3 regions of the Streptomyces sp. NPDC031445 genome follow, and region 1 is predicted to be linked to each of the others. Evidence: riboswitches for the same ligand, from Rfam matches in the RefSeq annotation. Region 1 holds a riboswitch; each other region holds the start of a gene.
The links. Region 1 has a riboswitch for cobalamin ahead of nicT (Nickel transporter NicT). Riboswitches for the same ligand answer to the same signal wherever they lie in the genome.

Region 2: linked by a shared signal. The riboswitch ahead of ACZ5DC_RS21630 (cobalamin biosynthesis protein) and the one ahead of nicT (Nickel transporter NicT) in region 1 are both predicted to bind cobalamin.
Region 3: linked by a shared signal. The riboswitch ahead of ACZ5DC_RS27155 (ribonucleoside-diphosphate reductase subunit alpha) and the one ahead of nicT (Nickel transporter NicT) in region 1 are both predicted to bind cobalamin.

Annotation. Positions count from the first base shown of each region.
Region 1 covers NZ_JBVIJO010000003.1:235,406-238,670, forward strand. Annotated here, with positions in the region: gene ACZ5DC_RS11305 (nucleoside hydrolase) at 1-310, shown strand, start outside; gene nicT (Nickel transporter NicT) at 314-1,396, opposite strand; cobalamin riboswitch at 1,425-1,606, opposite strand; gene ACZ5DC_RS11315 (ArsR/SmtB family transcription factor) at 1,688-2,038, shown strand; gene ACZ5DC_RS11320 (glycoside hydrolase family 13 protein) at 2,118-3,265, shown strand, end outside.
Region 2 covers NZ_JBVIJO010000008.1:59,371-62,635, reverse strand. Annotated here, with positions in the region: gene ACZ5DC_RS21635 (cobyric acid synthase) at 1-653, opposite strand, end outside; gene ACZ5DC_RS21630 (cobalamin biosynthesis protein) at 650-1,594, opposite strand; cobalamin riboswitch at 1,698-1,837, opposite strand; gene ACZ5DC_RS21625 (hypothetical protein) at 1,995-2,222, opposite strand; gene ACZ5DC_RS21620 (inorganic phosphate transporter) at 2,263-3,265, opposite strand, start outside.
Region 3 covers NZ_JBVIJO010000011.1:140,755-144,019, reverse strand. Annotated here, with positions in the region: gene ACZ5DC_RS27165 (NACHT domain-containing protein) at 1-923, opposite strand, end outside; gene ACZ5DC_RS27160 (GNAT family N-acetyltransferase) at 1,078-1,584, shown strand; cobalamin riboswitch at 1,631-1,760, shown strand; gene ACZ5DC_RS27155 (ribonucleoside-diphosphate reductase subunit alpha) at 1,884-3,265, shown strand, end outside.

The DNA of each region.
Region 1 (3,265 bases):
CGGTGAGCTGCTCGCCCACCGGCCGGCCCACCAGGGCGAGCCGCCCCAGGCGGAGGAGGCGGGCGGCCTCGGCGACGCGGGCGCGGTGTGCGCGGTCGCCGACCCGCAGGGCATCACCACCCGCCGGCTCCCGGTCGAGGTCTCCCTCGCCCCGGGCCCCACCCGGGGCCAGACGATCGTCGACCGCCGACTCCGCCCCGGCGAGTCCGAGATCCACGAGGGCGGACGCGAACGCGCCCTGGTGGACGTGGCGTTGGAGGTGGACGCCGACCGGTACGCGAAGCTGTACCTGGAGACCGTCGCGCGGTAGGCGCTAGTCGGCGGCGGACGGCGAGACCGCCCAGCGCTCCTCGACCCGGGCGACCTTCCAGTACGCCAGCGCCGCCGCCCACACCAGGACGAACAGGCCGACGATGAGGTAGCCGACGTTGTCCAGGTCGAGGCCGGCGATCCAGCCGGTGATGTCGTCGTGCAGGCCGAACTTCTCGTGCAGGACGCCGACCAGCTCGATGGTGCCGATGAAGAAGGCGACCGCGATGGACAGACCGGTGATGGCGAGGTTGTAGAAGACCTTGCGGACCGGGTTGGAGAAGGCCCACTGGTAGGCGAAGTTCATGAACGTGCCGTCGAGGGTGTCGAACAGGCTCATCCCGGCGGCGAAGAGCAGGGGCAGGCAGAGGATCGCGTACCAGGGCAGTCCCGCCGCCGCGCCCGAGCCCGCCATCACCATCAGCGTGACCTCGGTGGCCGTGTCGAAGCCGAGGCCGAAGAGGAAGCCGAGCGGGTACATCTGCCCCGGCCGGGAGACGGACTTCGTCAGCCGGCCGAGGACGCGGTTCATGAACCCCCTGGCGTCCAGGTGCGCTTCGAGCTGCTTCTCGTCGTAGGCGCCCGCCCGCATCGCCCGGAAGACCTTCAGGATGCCCACCAGGGCGACCAGGTTCAGGGCGGCGATGAGGTAGAGGAACGTGCCGGAGACCGTCGTACCGAGGAAGCCGAGCACCTGGTGGGTGGTGGAGCCCTCGTTCATGACCTTCCCGGCCAGCGAGGTGCCGCCCGCGATCAGCAGCGCCAGCAGCACCACCACGCTGGAGTGGCCCAGCGCGAACCAGAACCCCACCGACACCGGCCGCTTGCCGTCGGCCATCAGCTTGCGGGTGGTGTTGTCGATCGCCGCGATGTGGTCGGCGTCGAAGGCGTGCCGCATGCCGAGGGTGTAGGCGGTGATGCCCAGCCCGACCCCGAAGACGTCGGAGCCGACCCTGTAGTGCTCGGGCGCGACGAGGACGTAGAGGATTCCGAACGCGACGACGTGGAGGGCGACGATCACCGCCAGCAGCCCCACCGTCTTGACGGTGTCCTCGCGTCGCCAGCGGAAAGAAACGGCATCGGCCATGGGTTCACGCTCCAGCACCTCGTGGATCACTTCGTGAGCTGCCGTGGCCGGTCTCCTGGCTTACGGGTCGTACGTCCGCCGTTCCTGCCTTCCCGGTCTGCGACCAGTGGCCCGGCGGTGCCGGACGGAACGGGAACTCCCCGATCACAGTGGCGAGGGCCGCGTCGACCTTCCATCGACTTCCCGAACACCACGGCCCGCCCACCGTAGAGGGGCACGCGGTTTCCTGCATAGCTGCGCACCTGCGCAGGTATCGAAGATCACAGAGAGGGGGCCTGCCAGACTGGCCCCATGCATCTCGTGCCTGCCGACCGAGCCGACCGTCGTTCCATCGACGGGCACCGGGTCTGCGAGGCGATCGCCGCCATCGGTGAGGCGGGGCGCCTGCGCACCTGGGCCGACCGTTTCTCCCTGCTCGCCGACGCCAACCGGCTGGCGCTGCTGGTCGCGCTGCACCGCACCGGGCCGCTCGCCGTGTCGGACCTCGCCATCGCCACGGGGATGAACGACCCCGCCGTCTCCCAGGCCCTGCGGCTGCTGCGGGCGGCCGGGGTCGTGGCGGGGGAGAAGGAGGGGCGCGTGGTGCGGTACAGGGTGGTGGACGCGGACGTCCGGGGGCTGTTGGAGCACTGCGTGGGCTGAACGGCCGCGCAGGGTTCCCTTTCCGGGCAATGTGGACAGATACAGATTCCGTACCGTCGTCCGTCCCCTGGGAGCCCGTATGGCAGACCTCTCGCCGGACCTCTCGTCCAGGAACCCCGACTGGTGGCGGCAGGCCGTCGTCTACCAGATCTATCCGCGCAGCTTCGCCGACGCCGACGGTGACGGCCTCGGCGACCTGCGGGGCATCACCGAACGCCTGGGCCATCTCGCCTCCCTCGGCGTGGACGCCCTGTGGCTGAGCCCCTTCTACCCCTCCGAACTCGCCGACGGCGGCTACGACGTCATCGACCCGCGCGGGGTCGACGAGCGCCTCGGCACCCTGGACGACTTCGACGCCCTGGTGGGCGAGGCGCACCGGCTCGGGCTCAAGGTGGTCGTGGACATCGTCCCCAACCACACCTCCCACCTGCACCGCTGGTTCCAGGAGGCGCTGCGTGCCGGGCCCGGGTCCGCCGCCCGGGAGCGGTACGTCTTCCGGCCGGGGCGCGGCGCGCACGGTGAACTGCCGCCCAGCGACTGGCAGTCGGTGTTCGGCGGCAGCGCCTGGCGGCGGGTGCCCGACGGGGAGTGGTACCTGCACCTGTTCGCCCCCGAACAGCCCGACCTGAACTGGGACGACGAGGAGGTCCGCGCCGACTTCCGCAGCACCCTGCGGTTCTGGTCGGACCGGGGCGTGGACGGCTTCCGCGTGGACGTCGCCCACGGCCTGGCCAAGGACCTCACCGAGCCGCTGCGGGACATCGGCGGCATCGGCGCGACCGGCGAGCAGGCCCTGCCGCTGGTGCCGCCGGGCAGCCACCCCTACTGGGACCGGGACGAGGTCCACGAGATCTACCGCGACTGGCGCAAGATCTTCGACGCCTACAGCCCGCCGCGCACCGCCGTCGCCGAGGCCTGGGTCCCCGGGGCCCGCCGCGCCCTGTACGCCCGCCCGGACGAACTCGGCCAGGCCTTCAACTTCGAGTACCTGGAGGCGCGCTGGGACGCGGAGGAGCTGCGGGACGTCATCGCCGCCTCGCTGGTCACGGCCCGGGCCGCCGGCGCCTCCGCGACCTGGGTGCTGTCCAACCACGACGTCGTGCGGCACGCCTCCCGGCTCGTGCTGCCGGCCGGCACCGACCCGGCCGCCTGGCTGCTGTCCGGCGGCGCCGCGCCCGCGATCGACACGGCGGCGGGACTGCGCCGGGCCCGGGCGGCGACCCTGCT
Region 2 (3,265 bases), on a different contig from region 1:
CCGGTGAGGTCCCGGAGCATGTCCAGCCCGGGCTCCAGCAGGCCGACGTCGCCCCGGAACTTGTTCACCAGGAACCCGGCGACCAGCTCCTGGTCCTCGGGGGAGAGCAGGGCGACGGTGCCGAAGAAGGAGGCGAACACGCCCCCGCGGTCGATGTCGCCGACGACGAGCACGGGCAGCCGCGCGTTCCGCGCGATCCCCATGTTGACGATGTCGGTCCGCCGCAGGTTGATCTCGGCGGGACTGCCCGCCCCCTCACAGATCACCGCGTCATACGTGCCCCGCAGTTCGGCCAGGCAGTCCAGCACCGTGCCCAGCAGCCGCTGCTGGCGCCCGCCGTGGTACCCGCGCGCGCTCAGCTCGCCCACCGGCCTGCCCAGCAGCACCACCTGGCTGCTCTGCTCGCCGCCGGGCTTGAGCAGCACCGGGTTCATCAGCGCGGTCGGCTCGACGCGGCAGGCCTGGGCCTGCATGGCCTGCGCCCGGCCGATCTCCGCGCCCTCGCGCGTGACGAACGAGTTCAGGGACATGTTCTGCGCCTTGAACGGCGCGACCTTCACGCCCTGGCGCACCAGCCAGCGGCAGATGCCCGCCGTCACGACGCTCTTGCCCGCGTCGGAGGTGGTGCCGGCGACGAGGAGACCACCGCTCACTTGCCACGTCCTTTCAGCAGGGCGCGCGCGGCCAGCGTGGTGCCGAGCGCGAGCAGACCGACGCGGCGGGAGAGCCGCACGGCCCGGTCGATGTCGGTGACGCGGACCGGCCGTCCGGTGGCGCCGTTCAGCACCGGGCGGTGTTCGACCCGGCCGCCGTAGGAGAGCGTGCCGCCCAGGCGGACGCCGAGGGCGCCCGCGAAAGAGGCCTCCACGGGCCCGGCGTTGGGGCTCGGGTGCCTGCGCGCGTCGGCCCTCCAGGCGCGCAGGGCGCCGCGCGGATCGGGTCCGGCCGCTGCGGCGAGCACGGCGGTCAGCCGGGCGCCCGGCCAGCCGGCGACGTCGTCCAGACGGGCGGAGGCCCAGCCGTAGCGCCGGTGGCGGGGCGACCTGTGACCCACCATCGCGTCCAGGGTGTTGACCGCCCGGAAGCCGAGCAGCCCCGGCACCCCGGCCACGGCGCCCCAGACGAGCGCGCCGACCACGGCGTCGGAGGTGTTCTCGGCGACCGACTCGACCACGGCCCGCGCGATGCCGTCGGCGTCCAGGGCCTGCGGGTCCCGGCCGCACAGGTGCGGCAGCCGGGCCCGGGCCGCCTCGACGTCCCCGGCCTCCAGGGCGCGCCCGATGGCGCGGGCCTCCCGGGCGAGCGAGGTGCCGCCGACGACGGCCCAGGTGGCGGTGGCGGTCAGCGCGGCGGAAGCGGTACGGCAGGGGCGTGCGGCGCGTGCGGCCAGCGCGCCGAGGGCGACGGCGCCGCCGGCGCACACGGCGGTGTGCAGGGCGCCCCAGCCACGGTGGTCGTGCCACAGGGCGCGTTCCACGGTCCCGGCCGCCCGGCCGAACACGGCGACCGGGTGCCCGCGGCGCGGGTCGCCGAGGAGCAGGTCACCGAGGACGCCGGCGGCGGCACCGTACGCGTATGTGCGATCGGCACCCATCGGCTCAGCCGGCGGTGGGAACAGGAACGGTCCTGGTACGGGTCCTCGATCGGCAGCCGAGCATGGCGATATGTGTCCTCACTCAGGGTGTCCGCGCCCTGGTTCGACGTGAATCGGCGGTGAGAGTTCCTGGCTCCCGGGGGTTCTTCCCGGTGACAGTGGCGGGACCGCGCCGGATTCGCACCGGCTTCCTCTCTTGCCGCCGTACATGGCCTGGGCAGTCCACCACGCGCCCGGAACGGCCGTCAACTTGCCTTTGACCTGGGACGCCGGACTGTGCTGAGGCCCACACCGCCGCTCCGCCGGACGGCGGCCGGAAGTCCGGTGCGACGGCATGCGAAGGCCCCGCCGGTCCCGCCGAGGCGGTGGCCCGGCGGGGCCGATGCGGGGTTCCGGACCGTCAGGGCTTGACGACGATCAGGTAGATCCCGTACGCCACCGCCGCCGCGCAGGCCGCGAAGCACACGTAGGCGCCGGTGACGGCGAGGGCGGCGGACCCGCCCCGGGCCGCGGCCTTCTCACGGCGCGACAGGCCGTTGATGCCGAGGGTGAACAGGACCACCAGGCCCACCGTGAACGCGAGGCTGACACCGAAGACGGAGCCGAGGGCCGCCCAGTCGATCTTCATGGGGATGCTTCCTTCAGTAACCGTGTGCGCGGGGCCGGGGTCAGACCGCGGCGGCCGGCGGGGCGGCGGGGGCGGGCTCGGTGGCCGGAGCGGGGATGGTGGCCGTCAGGTCCCCGGCGACCACGCCCGCCGGGGGCGGGATCACGGCGGCGATGGCGGCGGTGACCACACCGGCCGGCTCGGTCTCCTCGACCACGTTGGTGTGGTCGACGACCTCGCGGCGGGAGAGCTTCCAGATGGCGGCGCTCGCGGCGACCAGGAAGACGGCGACGACGGCGGTGCCCCAGTCGCCCAGGCCGGTGACGGACTCGGCGCCCGCGCCGACCAGCGCGGCGGCGGGGAGGGTCAGCACCCAGGCGACGGCCATGCGGGTCGCGGTGGACCAGCGGACCACACCGCCCTTGCGGCCGAGGCCCGCGCCCATCACCGAGCCGGAGACGACGTGCGTGGTGGAGAGGGAGAAGCCGAGGTGGGAGGAGGCCAGGATGGCGGTCGCGGCGCTGGTCTGGGCGGCGAAGCCCTGGCGCGGCTCCAGGTCGGTCAGGCCCTTGCCCATGGTGCGGATGATGCGCCAGCCGCCGATGTAGGTGCCGAGCGCGATGGCCATGCCCGCGGAGAGGATCACCCAGGTGGGAGGGTTGGAGCCGGGGGCGATGGAGCCGCCCGCGACGAGGGCGAGGGTGATGATGCCCATCGTCTTCTGGGCGTCGTTGGTGCCGTGCGCGAGGGAGACCAGGCCGGCGGAGGCGATCTGGCCGGCGCGGTAGCCCTTGCGGGTGGCCTCGCCGTCGGCGGTGCCGCCGACGCCGTAGGAGAACCGGGTGGCCAGCAGCGAGGCGAGGCCCGCGACGACCGGCGCGGCGACGGCCGGGAGCAGCACCTTGGTGACCAGGACCTCACCGTGGACGGCGCCGAAGCCGGCGGAGGCGACGGTGGCGCCGACCAGGCCGCCCATCAGGGCGTGCGAGGAGCTGGAGGGCAGGCCCACCAGCCAGGTCAGCAGGTTCCAGAGGATCGCGCCGACCAGGGCGGCGAAGATGACC
Region 3 (3,265 bases), on a different contig from region 1:
TGCGGCCGCGACGCGATGACGAGCGGCAGCTTGTCCTCGTGGGCGCACTCGATGGCCCTGCGGATGATGTTGTCCCTGTCCTCCTGGAGGCGCTCGTCGAGGACCGCCTCCTCCAGGCCGTCGGCGAGGACGACCACCTTGTCGTCGGCGAGCAGTTGCTGCCAGACCCGGTCGTTCTTGGTGCGGGCGAGGATGCCGCGGGGTGCTTCCTCGGCGAACCGTTCCCTGGCCATGCGCTCGAAGTTCAGATCGGCGCCGGTGGCGTCCCGCAGCCGGATCGGCACGGGCACGGCGTGCTGCCGGGCGAGCAGTTCGGTGAGCCGCACCAGGACGGCCGTCTTGCCCGTGCCCACACCGCCGACGAGCACATAGGGCCTGCGGGTCTCACGCTGCCGCAGCCGCTGGGCGATGACCCGGGCGATCTCCTCGCGGCCCACGATCTCGGCGATGTCGGGGCCGGCGGTGGGCACCAGATCGCGGGGGTGCCTGCGCGCCTTCGCGAGGTAGCGCCGCTTGGTCCACCAGTACCAGAAGAACAGGAAGAGGGCGGCGGCGATCGAAGCGGAGAGCACCGGACCGACGAAGCGGAGAACGTCGTCGAAGCCCTGGTTGCCGTTCCGCCACGTCTCGAACCGCGTCGTGTGGTGCGAGATCAGGATGTACACGCCCTCTCCGGCCCACGCCAGGACGGCGAGGGCGGCAAGGGCCCACACGACCCGGTTCGCGTTGGTGTACGAGGCCCATCTGCGCCACTTGCGGGGGCGGGTGGTGTCGAGCCGGGCTTCCGATCTGATGGTCAGGTGGTGCCAGTAGCCCAGGAGGAACCGCCTGCCCCGGCACCACGCCCGTCGCCCGTACAGCGTCGCCATCGGCGCGTTGCGTGGTCGCTCCTTGCCCGGTGGGTGACGGACGATTCTCGTCATGGTGCGTTCTCCTTCCGAGACCAGCTTTCGGCACGGAGGACCCCACACAGCACCTGTTTCCATGAAAACATGGGCATTCCGCCCCGCAACCCGGCAGGCGACCGCCGCGGATCCCCGGGAATCCGCGCCGCGCCCCTCGGGCAGACTCGGTGTCATGGACTTCGTGATCCGGCGGGCAGCTCCCGGCGAGTACGACGACCTGGGCGAGATCACCGCCGGGGCCTATGTCCGTGACGGCCTCCTCGCCTTCGACGAGAGCGGCTGGTACCTCGGCGAGCTGAGGGACGTGGCGAAGCGGGCCGCCGCCGCGGACGTCCTCGTGGCCGTCCGCGACGGCGTGCTCCTCGGCGGGGTCACCTTCGTCCGCTCCGGCGGCCCCATGACCGACATCGCCGGCCCGGGGGAGGCGGAGATCAGGATGCTCGCGGTCGCCCCCGCGGCCCGGGGCCGGGGCGTGGGGGAGGCGCTGGTGCGGGCCTGCGTCGAGCGCGGGCGGGCCACCGAGGGCTGCGTGCGCGTGGTCCTCTCCACTCAGCGGACCATGCACAGCGCCCACCGCGTCTACACCCGCCTCGGTTTCGTCCGCGCCCCCGAGCGGGACTGGAATCCCCTCCCGGGCCGGGACGACCTCACGCTCCTCGCGTACGAGTTGACCCTCTGAGGCCGGGCCGACACTACATCTGGGGGTGACATGGCAGCCCGGCACTAGATGTATGCTCGTCCTCGCTGTCGTCGCAGGGGAATCCGGTGCGAATCCGGAACTGTCCCGCAACGGTGTACCCGTGTGCCCCCGCACGCGTGTCGAGTCCGAAGACCTGCCGGCGGTGCACCCGGCCGTCCAGGCCCGGGTGGTTCTGACGTCCGGGCCTCGTGGAATGGGCCGGTGGACGCGACGCCGTGCGCGCTCGTGACTGCCCCTGCCTCCCGCCAGGCCCCGTGCCGAGCGAGGGAGAGCCCCACGTGACCATCGCGCCAGCCGACCCGGTCTCAGTCAGCGAGCCGGAGACCGACGGTCCCGGTGCCGCGCTGCTGCGGACCCTGACCGAGCTGACCGCCGACCTGCCCGACGCCGACCCGGGCCGGGTGGCCGCCGCCGCGCTGCGGGGCCGGTCCGCCCGCGCCGACGAGGCGGAGTTGCGGGAGCTGGCCACGGAGGCCGCGGCCGGCCTGATCTCCGAGGATCCCGCGTACTCGAAGCTGGCCGCCCGGCTGCTGACCCTCGCCATCCGGGACGAGGCCGCCTCGCAGGGCGTGACGTCCTTCACCGAGTCGGTCGCGGTCGGCCACCGCGAGGGCCTGATCGCCGACCGCACCGCCGAGTTCGTGCGGCTGCACGCCGAGCGCCTCGACGCGCTGGTCGACCCCGCGGCCGACGACCGCTTCGGCTACTTCGGCCTGCGCACCCTGCACAGCCGCTACCTGCTGCGCCACCCGGTCACCCGCAGGGTCGTGGAGACACCCCAGCACTTCCTGCTGCGCGTGGCGAGCGGCCTGGCGGAGGACGACACGGCCCGCTCCGTGGACGAAGTGGCGTCCCTGTACGGCCTGATGAGCCGCCTGGACTACCTGCCGTCCTCCCCCACCCTGTTCAACTCCGGCACGCGACACCCCCAGATGTCGTCCTGCTACCTGCTGGACTCCCCGCGGGACGAGCTGGACTCCATCTACGACCGCTACCACCAGGTCGCCCGCCTGTCGAAGCACGCCGGCGGCATCGGCCTGTCCTACTCCCGCATCCGCTCGCGCGGTTCGCTGATCCGGGGGACGAACGGGCACTCCAACGGGATCGTGCCGTTCCTGAAGACCCTGGACGCGTCGGTGGCGGCGGTCAACCAGGGCGGCCGGCGCAAGGGCGCGGCAGCGGTCTACCTGGAGACCTGGCACTCCGACATCGAGGAGTTCCTGGAGCTGCGGGACAACACCGGCGAGGACGCCCGCCGCACCCACAACCTCAACCTCGCGCACTGGATCCCGGACGAGTTCATGCGCCGGGTCAACGCCGACGGGCAGTGGTCGCTGTTCTCCCCCGCCGACGTGCCCGAACTGGTCGACCTGTGGGGCGAGGACTTCGACACCGCCTACCGCAGGGCCGAGGCGGCGGGCCTGGCGAAGAAGACCATCGCGGCCAGGGACCTGTACGGGCGGATGATGCGCACCCTCGCCCAGACCGGCAACGGCTGGATGACGTTCAAGGACGCCGCCAACCGCACCGCCAACCAGACCGCCGAACCCGGCAACGTCATCCACTCCTCCAACCTGTGCACCGAGATCCTGGAGGTCACCGACGACGGCGAGACGGCCGTCTGCAACCTCGGCTCGGTCAACCTCGGCGCCTTCGTGGA